One region of the Pseudoduganella sp. R-43 genome, then DNA from elsewhere that is predicted to be linked to it. Evidence: predicted binding sites of a transcription regulator. Region 1 holds the regulator's gene; each other region holds the start of a gene.
What was found. Region 1 encodes FNR, which switches genes on or off when oxygen is low (the NO sensors DNR and NnrR bind a similar motif). Its sites were predicted from a motif close to TTGATNNNNATCAA; they were not measured.
Positions count from the first base shown of each region.

Region 2: the regulator FNR is predicted to act here: its motif matches at 1,708-1,721, upstream of nirK (copper-containing nitrite reductase).
Region 3: the regulator FNR is predicted to act here: its motif matches at 2,077-2,090, upstream of ACN9M3_RS16915 (universal stress protein).
Region 4: the regulator FNR is predicted to act here: its motif matches at 2,185-2,198, upstream of ACN9M3_RS19785 (MBL fold metallo-hydrolase RNA specificity domain-containing protein).

Region 1 covers NZ_CP183988.1:3,586,308-3,589,632, forward strand. The annotation lists gene ACN9M3_RS16395 (response regulator) at 1-1,009, shown strand, start outside; gene ACN9M3_RS16400 (response regulator) at 1,002-1,637, shown strand; gene fnr (fumarate/nitrate reduction transcriptional regulator Fnr) at 1,739-2,512, shown strand; gene ACN9M3_RS16410 (carboxymuconolactone decarboxylase family protein) at 2,573-2,944, opposite strand; gene ACN9M3_RS16415 (MerR family transcriptional regulator) at 2,898-3,325, opposite strand, start outside.
Region 2 covers NZ_CP183988.1:2,961,159-2,964,483, forward strand. The annotation lists gene ACN9M3_RS13665 (Crp/Fnr family transcriptional regulator) at 1-89, opposite strand, end outside; gene nirK (copper-containing nitrite reductase) at 170-1,570, opposite strand; gene blaOXA (class D beta-lactamase) at 1,748-2,482, opposite strand; gene blaOXA (class D beta-lactamase) at 2,493-3,236, opposite strand.
Region 3 covers NZ_CP183988.1:3,714,592-3,717,916, forward strand. The annotation lists gene ACN9M3_RS16910 (PHA/PHB synthase family protein) at 1-1,151, opposite strand, end outside; gene ACN9M3_RS16915 (universal stress protein) at 1,179-2,018, opposite strand; gene ACN9M3_RS16920 (TonB-dependent siderophore receptor) at 2,216-3,325, shown strand, end outside.
Region 4 covers NZ_CP183988.1:4,381,994-4,385,318, reverse strand. The annotation lists gene ACN9M3_RS19795 (hypothetical protein) at 1-738, opposite strand, end outside; gene ACN9M3_RS19790 (amino acid permease) at 738-2,084, opposite strand; gene ACN9M3_RS19785 (MBL fold metallo-hydrolase RNA specificity domain-containing protein) at 2,233-3,325, shown strand, end outside.

The DNA.
Region 1 (3,325 bases):
ATTGCTGGAAGCGGAAAGCGGCCAGGAAGGCCTGGATATCGCCTTGCGCGAAGAGCCCGACTGCATCCTGCTCGATTATCACTTGCCCGACCTGACCGGGCTTGAATTCCTAGCCCGCCTTGCGGCAGACCGCGGCGAGCCTCAGCCAAATATCCCGGTGATGATGCTGACCGGCGCCGACAGTGCCACCGTGGCGGCAGAAGCGATGCGCCGCGGCGCGCGCGACTACCTGGTGAAGGACAGCGACGGCCGCTACCTCGACTTCCTGGCTGGTGCCATCGACCGCCTGCTGCGCGAGCAGCGCCTGATCGACGAGAAACAACTGGCTGAACAGGTGCTGCGGCAGTCGCAGAAAGAGCTGCGTGAACTGGCCGCGTACCAGGAAAAACTGAAGGAACACGAACGCACCCGCATCGCCCAGGAAATCCATGATGAACTGGGCGGCCTGCTGACCGGCATCAAGGCCTATATCTCGGTCGCCATCGAGCGCGGCGGCGAGCAATCGGACCCACTGTTGAAGGATGCGGCCAAGCTGGCGCAAGATGCGATAGAGACCGTGCGCCGCGTGATTACCGACCTGCGTCCAAGCGTGTTGGACCAGCTGGGCATCTGGCCTGCGCTGGAATGGTATGCGGAACAGGTGGCGCAGCGCAGCGGCTTGCAATGCACCTGCAATATCACGCCGGAGGCGCAGGCGCTGGAGCTCGATGCGGAGCGCAGCACCATGTTGTTCCGCGTCGCGCAGGAAGCGCTGACCAACGTGGTGCGCCATGCCGAAGCGAGCGAGGCGCGCGTCATCGTGGACATTGACGGCGAAAACGTGGTGCTGCGGGTGGAAGACAATGGCAAGGGTATCGAGAGTGCCGGCTTGTCCGACCGCGAATCCTGGGGCTTGTTCGGCATGCACGAGCGCACGCGCCGCTTTGCCGGCGAACTGAATATCAGCGGCAAGGCCGGGCAGGGCACTACCCTGCAGCTGCGCCTGCCTTTGGAGGACAAGAATGGGTGACAGGATCACCGTTTTGCTGGTCGACGACCATGCGATTGCACGCAACGGCGTGCGCCTCATGCTGGGCACGGCGCCCGACATCAGCGTGGAGGGCGAGGCCGGCAACGCCGTGGAAGCGATGCAGCGCGTGGCCGAGCGCAGTTTCGACGTGGCACTGGTGGACATCAAGATGCCGGGCAAGAATGGCCTGGACCTGTTGAAGACCCTGCGCAGCGAATGCCCGCGCATGGCGGTGCTGGTGCTGAGCACCTATTCCGAGGAAATTTACGCGGTGCGCGCGCTGAAATCGGGCGCCTCCGGCTACCTGACCAAGGATGCGCCGACGGCGACCCTGATCGAGGCCGTGCGCAAGGCTGCCTCGGGCGGCAAGCACGTCAGCCCGGCGCTGCTTGAAAAACTGGCAACCCTGGTCGGCGGCGGCGCGAGCGGCGACCACGAAGAGCTTTCCAACCGCGAACTGGAAGTCTTCAAGCTGATTGCCCAGGGCGAGTCCCTGGTGCGCATAGGGGAAAAACTACACCTCAGTCCTAACACTGTGACAACCTATCGCAGCCGCATCCTCGAGAAAATGGGCATGTCCACGAATGCTGAGCTGACCCGTTATGCCCTCGAGCACGGGCTGATCTGAGCGGCTGTAGGGGAACCACTACAGCAACTGCACAGGATGCTTGATACCGGGAAATGACGCCGGGCGCGATACTGCTTCCATCGAAAACAAGGAGCAGCAAAATGAGCCCGGTCATCCCAATCACCCCTGCAAACGCCACCAAATCCTGCGCACCAGTCGCAGCCAAATGCTCGCTGTGCAGCTTCAACCGCCTTTGCTTGCCACAGGGCCTGGCCGACGAAGATGTTGCTCGCCTTGACCAGATCATTTCCCGCCGCCGCCGCGTGAACCGCGACGAGCCGCTGTACAAGACCGGCGACAGCTTCCACAGCCTGTATGCCGTGCGCTTCGGCCACTTCAAGACCGTGCAGGTGAACCAGCGCGGCGAACAGACGATTGGCGGTTTCCACATGGCCGGCGACCTGCTGGGCATGGAAGCCATCGGCAATGGCCAGCATTCTTGCAATGCCGTGGCGCTGGAGGACAGTGAAGTCTGCGAGATCCCCTTCAACCGCCTGCAAGAGCTGGTGATGCAGATTCCTGGCCTGCTGCAGCAGTTCCACCGCACCATGAGCCGCGAAATCCAGCGCGAGCAGTCGGTGATGCTGTTCCTGAGTCATATGCGTGCCGAACAGCGGCTGGCCATGTTCCTGCTGAACCTCGCCGGCCGTTACGCCCAGCGCGGCTACTCTTCGACCAGCTTCCAGTTGCGCATGTCGCGTGAAGATATCGGCGGCTACCTGGGCCTGACCGTGGAAAGCGTCAGCCGCCAGCTGGCCCGCCTGCGCCAGGATGGCTCGATCGTCCTGAGCAACCGCGATCTGCGCATTACCGACCGCGCCAGGCTCGAGGCCATGTCGTCCGGCGGCATGGCGCAGGAACTCGCTGTCGCCTGACCGGCTTACCAGTTTTCTCACCTGTAGGGGGTGTATGGGGCAGCTCTTGCTGCCCCTTTTTTATTGCGCGAACACTTCTTTGGCGGCCATCAGGCCGTTGAGCGCAGCCGGAAAGCCAGCGTAGACGGCCATCTGCATGATGGTCTCCACGATCTCTTCGCGGCTGACGCCGACGTTAAGGGCGGCGTGGATGTGCACCTTGAGCTGGGGCGCAGCGTTGCCCATGGCGGTCAGCGCGGCCACCACAGCGATCTCGCGTGATTTCAGGTCAAGCCCCGGGCGCGAATAGATGTCGCCAAAGGGGAATTCGATCAGGTAGCGGGCGAAATCGGGCGCAATATCTTCCAGGCTTTGAACGACGCGGTCGCCGGCCTGGCCGTCGACTTCACGCAGTTTTGCGAGCCCGCGCTCGTAGCGGCTTTCGGTGTTCATTGGCATGTGCTCCATCGGTGGTTGGATTCGACGCCAGGGACTGCTCCAGGGAGCGGTAATACTCGATCTTGGCCTGCAATGATGCTGCAGATTGTTGCATCGCCTCGATTTCGGCGAGCACGTCCTGCATATGCTCTTCTAGCATCCGGCGCCGTTCAGGCACCGTCGAGTCCCCAGCGCCGCGAAGTTTTGCGAATGACTGCATTTTGCCGATTGGCATATGGGTCGTTCGCAGACGCAGCAGGAATTCGATCCAGGCAAGGTCCGAGGCCGCGTAACGCCGCTGGCCGCCCGCCGCACGATTGACCGGGGCAATCAGCCCGATGCGCTCGTAATAGCGGAGTGTGTAGGCCGTGAGGCCGGTACGTTTGGCGACTTCGT
Region 2 (3,325 bases), 630 kb from region 1:
GCCACCAGCGTCAGCTCCTCCGGCGACAGGTCTGCGAACAGGGGCAGTCGCTTGAGGAACTCGCGGGGGTCGATTTTGGGGCTAGGCATCTGGTTCTCCTGAAATGGCAAAAGGACCCGCTGGGCGGGTCCTGTCCTGGTTAAGGTAATGTCGGTGTTAATCCTGTGGATCAGTGGCCCGAATCACCGTCAGGCTTGCTGGTGGTCCGGAAGATTTCCGGATTCTCCTTGCCGGTCACGTAGAGGAAGCCGACCAGGCCTTTCTCCATCCGCGACAGCGCGTGGTCGACCAGGATGAAGCGTCCCGGCACCTCGGTCTTGAACTCGACCATCGTTGCACCGCCTGGCGCCACGGTGGTGGTCTGCACGTTCTGCAGAGGAGGCGAGGTCAGGTCGCCCATGCTGTAGACGCGGTCGAACACTTCGCCGATCACGTGGAAGCTGGAGGTTGCGTTAGGACCGCCGACGCCGAAGAAGATACGGACGGTTTCGCCAACCTTGGCTTCCATGCGGTGGGTCTTGGTCAGCGCGTCATGGGTGCCGTTGAACATCAGGTGTTCCGGCTGTTCGGCCAGCAGTTTGTCCAGCGAGAACTCGGCTTCGCCTGGGGTGCCGTGCTTCTGCGCGGTGTACAGCTCGCCCTGCATCACGTAGAACTCGCGGTCCACTTTCGGCAGGCCGCCTTCAGGTTCGACCAGGATCATGCCGTACATGCCGTTGGAGATGTGCTGGGCCACCATCGGGGTAGCGCAGTGGTACACGTACAGGCCTGGATTGATGGCCTTGAAGGTAAAGCTCTTGGTGCTGCCGGGAGCTGCCTGGGTCACGGCCGCACCGCCGCCAGGGCCGGTCACGGCGTGGAAGTCAACCGAGTGGATCATGTGGCTGTCCTTGGCGTTGGACATGTCCACGTTCACGGTATCGCCCACGCGAACGCGGATGAACGGGCCTGGAACCTTGCTGTTGAAGGTCCAGTATTTGTAGGTGGTGCCGTCCATCATCTGGCCGAGCACCTCGGTGGTATCCAGCTTCACGTTGACGGTTTGCGGGCCGCGTTTGCCGACCGGCGTGCCTACTTCCAGTGGGCTGCGCGAAACATCGGCGCCTTTTGGCGCGGCTTTGAGTTCGCCTTCGCCCACGATAATCTTGCCGATCATGCCTGCCGCCACGTGGCCGGGCAGGGAGCAGATGTAGGTGAATTCGCCTTTCTTGTCAGCCTTGAACACGACGGCGGTCGATGCGCCTTTGTCTTTCAGCTGGTTCGATTTGACTTTGAAGTCGGGCACCGAAATGTCGTGGGTTGCGCCATCGCCGTTGACCAGGTTGATCTGCACCACAGCACCTTCCGGCACGCGCAAGGTCGGGTTAACCTTGCCCTTGGACTCGCCGGCGTCGCTGATGAAGACCAGCTTACCGTCTGCGATATCGGTATGCAGGGTAAAGGTCACGTCAGGACGATACTGGACGGCTGTGCTGCCGCCGTGCTGGCCATGTTGTGCATAAGCTGGCGCTAGTGTAGCGGCGCCGATCACCAGTGCTGCAATAGCTTTGGACATCAAGGTCGGTTTCATTTTCTTCTCACAGGTTTGTCCGGCACGGGATTGCGCCGTTTGACAACTAAATCTTATGTTTTACATGCATGTTATTGAATTGACGCAGGTCAAAAATTTGGAAAGAACTGCGTATTCTCAATGCAAGTCAGATATTTTTGATCTAGGTCAAGCGAGGAGAAGACCCGGCGCAACGCGCTAGGGGACCAACTGCGGCAAGCGTGCCAAAAAGTTATCGCGTTCGTCCATGCCGCTGGCGCTGCCGGCTTGGGCGAAGACGATGCGCTTGCCATCGCGTTCAATCCAGCCGACGTACCAGCCAACGTCTTTGCCACTGCCGGTCTTGCCGAAGACCTGCCAGCCCCCGGCAGGTTCAGGGCGCCGTACCAGAGCGGCGGACATGGCATAGGCTTGCGGCTTGACGCCGAGTTCACGATTCAGCACGCGGCGCAGGAAGCCGATTTGTTCGTCCGGGGAGATGCGCAACGAAGAGCCTAGCCACGATTCGGACAGACCGTTGTTCTTGCCCGGATCGCCGCTGACATCTGCATTGCCGTAGCCAAATTGCTTGACGTAGCTGGCGAAGCGCTCTTCGCCCAGTTGCAGCGTAAGCTGCTGGGAGTACCAGACGACGGATTCCTTCATCCACGAGCTGGGATCATGTGCTTGCCGCCACACGGTACGCCAGTCCACGTAGCCTTGCTTGAAGGGGAGAACGGGCGAATGCTCGTCCCGCAGCACGCCCGAGTCATAGCCCATCAGCGCTATGGGTAGCTTGAAGGTCGACATCGGCGGCAGGCGCTTATCGCACACGCCCTCGTGCACCAGCCACTTGCCGGTGGCCGCATCGGCCATCGCCAGGCAGTGTTCTGCAGAAAGCGCGAGCAAAGGGAGGCCCAGCCCTGCAAGCAGGGCGAAGATTTTGCGTTTCATTTTGTAGTCCTTAGAGTGCTTTGAGTTGTGCCGGCAGCTGGTTCAGGAAGGCTTCCTTGAGCCGCGGTCCGGCAGCGCCTTCCTCAACTTTCTCGTCTTGCAGGAGGCGGGCGAACACGATGGTGCGTTCGCCATTGGTGGCCCAGCCTACGAACCAGCCGTAGGAGCGCGAGTAATCGTCCTTGCCGTCCGGGCCGAGAGGGGCGCCAGTGCCGGTCTTGCCAAAGACTTGCCAGCCGCCCGGCAGGTCCTTCACCTTCAACAGGCCGGCTGTCTGCTCATAGGCGAGCGGCGAGAGGCCCAGCTCGCGCCGCACCAGACGACGCAGGAAAGTGGTCTGCTCGTCGGCCGAAATCTGCAGCGAGGAGCCGATCCATGACCAGGTCAGGCCGTTGTCCTTGCCCGCATCGCCGCTGGTATCGCCGTTACCATAGCCAAAGGCCTGTACGTAGCGGTTGAATCGCTCTCGGCCGAGATGTGTCGTGACTTGCTGTGCATACCAGGAAGCCGAGACGCGAATCCATTCTTGCGGATCGAGATCGCGCCGCCATTCGGGCCGGCCGGCATGGTAGCTGGCGAGGTAAGGCAGGGTCGGCGCGTGCTGGTCGCGCAGGAAGCCGCTGTCATAGCCCATCAGGCTGACGGCGATATTGAAGGTTGAAACAGGCGTGATGCGCGTCGAGCAATCGCCCTTGCGCAGCAGCGCCTTCCCGGTGGCGGCATCGACAAAGCTGGTGCAATCGAGGGCTGCCATCGACTGCGCGGAAGGCGAGACGCTCCAGGCCAGCGCCGGCTGCAAGGCGAAATTGCCGGCCCCGATGGCAAGCAGTAGCGTGACGGTCG
Region 3 (3,325 bases), 130 kb from region 1:
TGCGTGGCGCGCGGCTGGCGCGTGCCGTCCGAGTTCCAGGCCAGGGGCGCCAGCGCTGGTGCAGGCTCGCCGAGCAGGTACTTGTGCACCACATAGCGCCAGATCTGCGTATTCGGGCGCAGCATGCGGAAGCTCCAGCCGATCTGCTGCGAGTCGAGGAAACCCTGGCGCGCCATCAGGCCGTCCAGCAAGGCCACGCTTTCGTCGTTGATGAAACTGGCGATGTCGCCAGGCTTGGAAAAATCGGTGAGCGTGGCCAGCAGCGTCCAATGGGCAACCGGGACATCGCGCGCCGCCCGATGGCGGCGGTTCAGCCACGCCATCAACGCCGACAGGGCGGTGCCGCCGATGCAATAGCCGACCGCATGCACTTGCGGGACGCCGGCGATATTGCGCGCCGCGTCGATGGCAGCGAGGATGCCATCGAACAGGTGGTCTTCGAAGCTGGCATCCTGCATATTGGCGCGCGGATTCTTCCAGCTCATGACGAACACGTCGAAACCCTGTTGCACCAGGTGCCGCACCATGCTTTGCTGGGCGGTCAGGTCCAGGATGTAGTACTTGTTGATCCAGGGCGGCACCAGGACCAGCGGCATCGCCCGAACTTGCGGGCAAACGGGCGTGTACTGGATCAGTTCCATCATCTGGTTGCGCATCACAACGCGCCCTGGCGTCGCGGCCAGGTCGCGTCCGAGCTGGAACTGGGCCGGATCCACCATGCGCAGGTCGCCCGCCAGCACATCGCGCAGCCATTCTTCAAAGCCGTGCTTCAGGCTGGCCCCGCCGCTGTCGAAGGCGCGTCGCAGTACGACCGGATTGGTCCAGGGGAAGTTGCTGGGGGCTAGAGCGTTGCACCAATGGCGCAGCCAGAAGGCAGCGCTGCGGGCTTCGCTTTCATCCACGCCCGGCGTGTCGTAGACCTGCCGTTCGAGGGTGCGCGTGAAGCCGAGGTATTGCTGCATCAGGCCATGAAAGAACGGATTGTCGCGCCAGGCGTCGTCGCTGAATCGGTCATCGCCCTCCGCAGCTTCCGCCAGCGGCGCAGGCATGCCGGTCGCCCAGGCGACTGTGGCAAGCTCCTGCCACGCCCGGGCCATCTCCAGTGGATGTGCCAGCCATGCGGCGGCGACATTGGCGAACGGATTTGGCATGCAGGCCAGTATAGACCTAATGCGGACCTAATGCGCCATCAGCACAGGAAGCGTCATGCTTTGCAATACCGTACGGGAAGCGCCGCCCAGCATGATTTCGCGCAAGCGGCTATGGCCGTAGCAACCCATGACCAGCAAATCGGCATCGAGATCCGATGCGAAGGAGAGCAGGGCAGAACCGACGTCGATCGTCGTCGCTTGCGAGGAGACTTCGACCTTGATGCCATGGCGCGCCAGGTAGAGGGCCATGTCTGCGCCCGGTTCGCTGCCGTGGGCCTCGGGTTCGCGGCCGGCATTGAACACAGCCAGCGTGACTTTGCCGGCCTGCTCCATCAGCGGAATGGCAGCGGTGATGGCGCGGGTGGCCTCCATGCTGCCGTCCCAGGCCACCAGCACACGCTGGAACGGCGCTCCGAAATGGCCGGCATAGGGCACCACCAATACCGGCCTTGCGCTGTTCATGGCCACATATTCGGGTGCTTCTTCTTCCATTGGCGAAATCGGATCGTCCGGGTTGACCTGGCCCAGTATCAGGAGGTCGCCGTAGCGCGACTGCAGCACCAGGCCATCCGCGGCCTGGTCGTCAAGCAGGCGGGATTCGAAGGACGGCAGGTCCAGCATCGCGCATTGCGACTCGAAACGCCGCAAGCTGTCGCGGGCGGCTTCCCGCGCTTCGTCGATGCATTGGGCTGCCAGGCTGACACCCATGGCGGTGGCATGGTCGGCGTACAGGAAGCGAGAAATACCGCTCATCGCCGCACCGACCAGGCGGCCTTTTGACATGCGCACGATCTGGGATGCCAGCCGTACCCGGCGCTCGGTATCGGCGGAACTATTCACGTGCACAACGACAGTCTTGAACCCCATGGCAGCCTCCGGGATGGATAGATATGAAAAAGTCTAGGGTTATGCGCAATCCAGCGGCATGATCTGGGTCAATTTCAATCTAATCCGGTAACTTGCATAAGCAAGTGTTGACTTTTAGATGCGAATAGTTATCATTTACGGTTTCGAATAAAGCCAGCTCCCTGCCAGCTAATCATTGATAATTAGCTGAGGTAACGATGGACAAGAAGAAGTTGGCGGTATTGCTTGGGTTGGCATTTCCGGGTGCTGTCCTGGCGGAAGACGCTGCAGTGATGCCGCAGATCCAGGTCACTGCGCAAAGGCCGGATACCTACACCGCGGAACGCAGCCGGACGGCCACGCCGCTGAGCATTTCGCCGCGCGACACGCCGCAATCGATATCCGTGATGACCCAGCAGCGCATCGAGGACCAGGCGTTACAGACCGTGACCGATGTGGTCAACAATGTGACCGGCGTTTCGGTCAACCAGTATGAGACGCATCGCGCCGGTTTTACCGCGCGCGGCTTCGACATTGACAACCTGCAGATCGACGGCGTGCCGACGGCCTGGGAGCAGGCATGGAGTTCCGGCGAAGTATTGGGGAGCCTGGCCCTCTACGACCGTGTGGAAGTGGTGCGCGGCGCCACCGGCCTGATGACGGGCGCCGGCAATCCTTCGGCGGCCATCAACCTGGTGCGCAAGCGTGCGGCCAGCAAGGAGCTCACCGGCAGCGCGCAGCTTGGCACCGGCCGCTGGAACGAGCGCCGCGCCATGGCAGACGTTTCGACCCCGGTCAATGCCAGCGGTAGCGTACGCGCCCGGGTGGTCGGTGAATACCAGCGTTCCGACAGCTGGGTCGATCTGATGAAGAGCAAAAGCCACACTTTCTATGGCACTGTAGAAGCCGACCTGGCGCCCAGCACCGTGCTTTCCGCCGGCTACAGCCGCCAGGAAAACGACCCGCAAGGCCCGATGTGGGGCGGCCTGCCGTACTGGTACACCGACGGCAGCAAGACCAACTGGGATGTCTCGAAAACGTCGGCGGCCGGATGGACGCGCTGGGAAACAGCGTACGAGAACGCCTTCGCCAACCTTGAACACAGCTTTGACAACGGCTGGAAGCTGCGCGCCAGCTTCAGCCATGGCAACCGCAAGGCCGATTCCGCGCTGCTTTACCTCTCAGGGGTACCTGACCGCGTGACGGGACTGGGCATGGGCGCGTTCGCAGGCTCTTACATTACCCACATCCGGCAGGACGACTTCAGCCTTCATGCCAGCGGGCCCTTTGCGCTCGCCGGGCGCAAGCATGAAGCGGCGTTCGGCTAC
Region 4 (3,325 bases), 800 kb from region 1:
GAGGATGCCCTGGCCGGCGTTGACGACGCGGTCTTCGACCAGGGTTTCGTAGCCGCCTTCCAGCGGCTGCAAGGGCCAGCCGAGTGCATCGTCGGGGTCGTACAGGTTGAGCCAGGTGAATGCTGGATTGGGCTTGATGATCGGCTTGACGTCCATGCGCTGGTGGGCGGAGACGAAGACCGGGATATTGCAACCGGTCGTCACGAAGGTGCGCACCGTGCCGCATTGCAGGAACTTGCGCTGCTCGGCAGTCAGGCTGTCGGCCATGCGGCCCGGCTTCCAGATGCCGGCGGCTACAGCACCGCCGCCGGCGCGCTTTTGCGCGTCGTAGATAAAGCTGGACATGACCTGGCAGCCCAGCGAATGCGCCAGCAGCACGATCGGCGTTTCCGGGCCGCGGTTGGCAAGAATCGCCAGCAGGGCGCGCGCAATCTCCATCTGCGCCTGCTCGTAGACCGAATTGTCGTATTCCTTGCGATTCTCCAGCCCTGCCGCATCGGCAAAGCCGAACAGGATGAATTTGCGCAGCTGTTCGTAGCGCACGGTGGAGCGCTCGCGCGTGCGGTTCCATACATCGAGCTCGTTGGGCTTGAGCAGGTGCTGGTAATACACGCTATGCACGTCGACGTCGGAGAAGGCCGCGCCCATGCGGTGCGACAGCGCGCGCCGCATGTCGTCGGCATAGTCGAGCGGTTGCTCGCCCATGCCGTGGATCGTCAGGAGTGCGACCTTGGGCATTACGCCGCCGCCTTTTCAGGCACGCCGCGCAGGCGGTAGCCGATGTACAGTGCCAGCAGCCAGACCGGGATCAGGTACACCGATATGCGCAGCCCTTCGCTCATGTACATGATCAGCAGGATGCCGGCCAGGAAGGCCAGGCACAGGTAGTTGGTCAGCGGGTAGCCCCAGCTCTTGAAGCCCGTCTCGTGCCCTTCGATCTTTTTCTGGGCGCGGAAGCGCAGGTGGATCCAGCTGATCATGCCCCAGTTGATTACCAGCGACGAAACCACGAGTCCCATCAGGAAGCCGAACACTTTGCCCGGCATGAAGTAGTTCAGCACCACGCAAATGCCGGTGGCGAGGGCCGATACGCCCAGCGCCGCCAAGGGCACACCGCGCTTGTTCACGCCCAGCAGGGCTTTCGGTGCATTGCCTTGCCTGGCCAGGCCGTACAGCATGCGGCTGTTGGAGTACACGCCGCTGTTATACACGGACAGTGCGGCGGTCAGCACCACCACGTTCAGGATGTTCGCAACCCAGTTGGAGTTCAGTGCGTGGAAGATCATCACGAACGGGCTGCCCCCGGTGACGACCTTCTGCCACGGGTACAGCGACAGCAGCACGCCCAATGCGCCGACATAGAAGATCAGGATACGGTAGATGGCTTGGTTGGTCGCCTTGGGAATGGTCTCGGAAGGGTTGCTGGCTTCGGCGGCGGTAATGCCCACCAGTTCCAGGCCGCCGTAGGAGAACATGATCACTGCCATCGCCATCACCAGCCCCGACACGCCGTTCGGGAAGAAGCCGCCGTGCTGCCAGAGGTTGGCCACGGTCGCTTCCGGCCCGGCGTTGCCGGACACCAGCAGGTAGCCGCCGTACACGATCATGCCGACCACCGCTACCACCTTGATGATGGCGAACCAGAATTCCATTTCGCCGTAAGCGCGCACATTGGCCAGGCTGATGGCGTTAATGATCAGGAAGAAGGCGAGGGCGCTGACCCAGGTGGGAATGCCCGGCCACCAGTATTGGACGTAGATGCCGACTGCCGTCAGCTCGGCCATGCTGACCAGCACGTACAGCACCCAGTAATTCCAGCCTGACATGAAGCCGGCCATGTGGCCGCAATATTTGTCGGCAAAATAGCTGAAGGAACCCGCGACCGGCTCGTCGACCACCATTTCGCCCAGCTGGCGCATGATGAGGAAGGCAATGAAGCCAGCCACCGCGTAGCCAAGCAGCACGGCAGGCCCGGCCAGCTTGATGGTGTCGGCGATGCCCATGAAAAGGCCCGTGCCAATGGCGCCGCCCAGCGCGATCAGCTGGATATGGCGGCTTTTCAGGCCCCGTTTCAGTTCTGTCATGTATGGCGTCCTGGTGTCGAAAAGATCAAAGGCCCTGATTCTACATCCTCGCAAGGCAACAATGTCATTTTCGCACTGCCGCATTTCGCAAGACTTCTCTTTGACCTGGATCAAATATTTTGTGCGTCGGCTTGGATATGCTGCAAACATGCTCACACTTAAATTCCTTGGTGCCACCGGCACCGTCACCGGCTCCAAATACCTGTTGCGCCATGGCGACGAACAGGTATTGGTCGATTGCGGCCTGTTCCAGGGCTATAAGCAGCTGCGCTTGCGCAACTGGGATGCTTTCCCGGTGCCGCCGGAGTCCATTGGCGCGGTGCTGCTGACCCATGCCCACCTCGATCACAGCGGCTTCCTTCCGGTGCTGGTCAGCGCCGGCTTCCGCGGCAAGGTGTATTGCACGGAGGCGACGCGCGATTTGTGCCGCATCCTGCTGCCCGACAGTGGCCGCTTGCTGGAGGAGGAAGCGCTGTATGCGAACCGCCACAACTTCTCCAAGCACAAGCCGGCCTTGCCCCTGTATTCCGAAGCCGATGCGCTGCGTGCGCTGGAGCACCTGGAGGCGGTGCCGGTCGGTCATGAGTTTTCGCCGGTGCCGGGCATGATGGCGCGCTTCCAGCTGGCCGGGCATATCCTCGGCGCCGCCTCGGTGTCGGTGCGATGCAATGGCCGGACCGTGATGTTTTCCGGCGACGTGGGGCGGCCCAACGATCCGATCATGCGGCCGCCGACCGTGCTGGGCAAATGCGACTACCTGGTGGTGGAATCGACTTACGGCGACCGCCGCCACGACGCGTCCAACCCCGGCGGCAAGCTGGCCGACGTGATCGGCAAGACGGCGGCGCGCGGCGGCGTAACCGTGATCCCTTCGTTTGCCGTTGGACGGGCGCAGGAACTGCTGTATGAAATCTGGCGGCTCAAGGAGGCCGGCGCCATCCCGCTCGCGCTCCCCGTTTACCTCAACAGCCCGATGGCGGTGGATGCCACGCGGCTTTATATCAAGCACCAGGGACAGCACCGGCTGGACGAACGCAGTTGCCACGCCCTGGGCCACGTGGCGCACATCGTCAACAGCGTGGAAGAGTCGATGGCCCTGAACCGGCGCCAGGCGCCGATGGTGATCATTGCCGCCAGCGGCATGGCTACCGGCGGCCGCGTGCTGCACCACCTGAAAGCCTTTGCCGGCGATTCGCGCAACACTATCCTGTTTGCCGGCTTCCAGGCGGCAGGGACGCGCG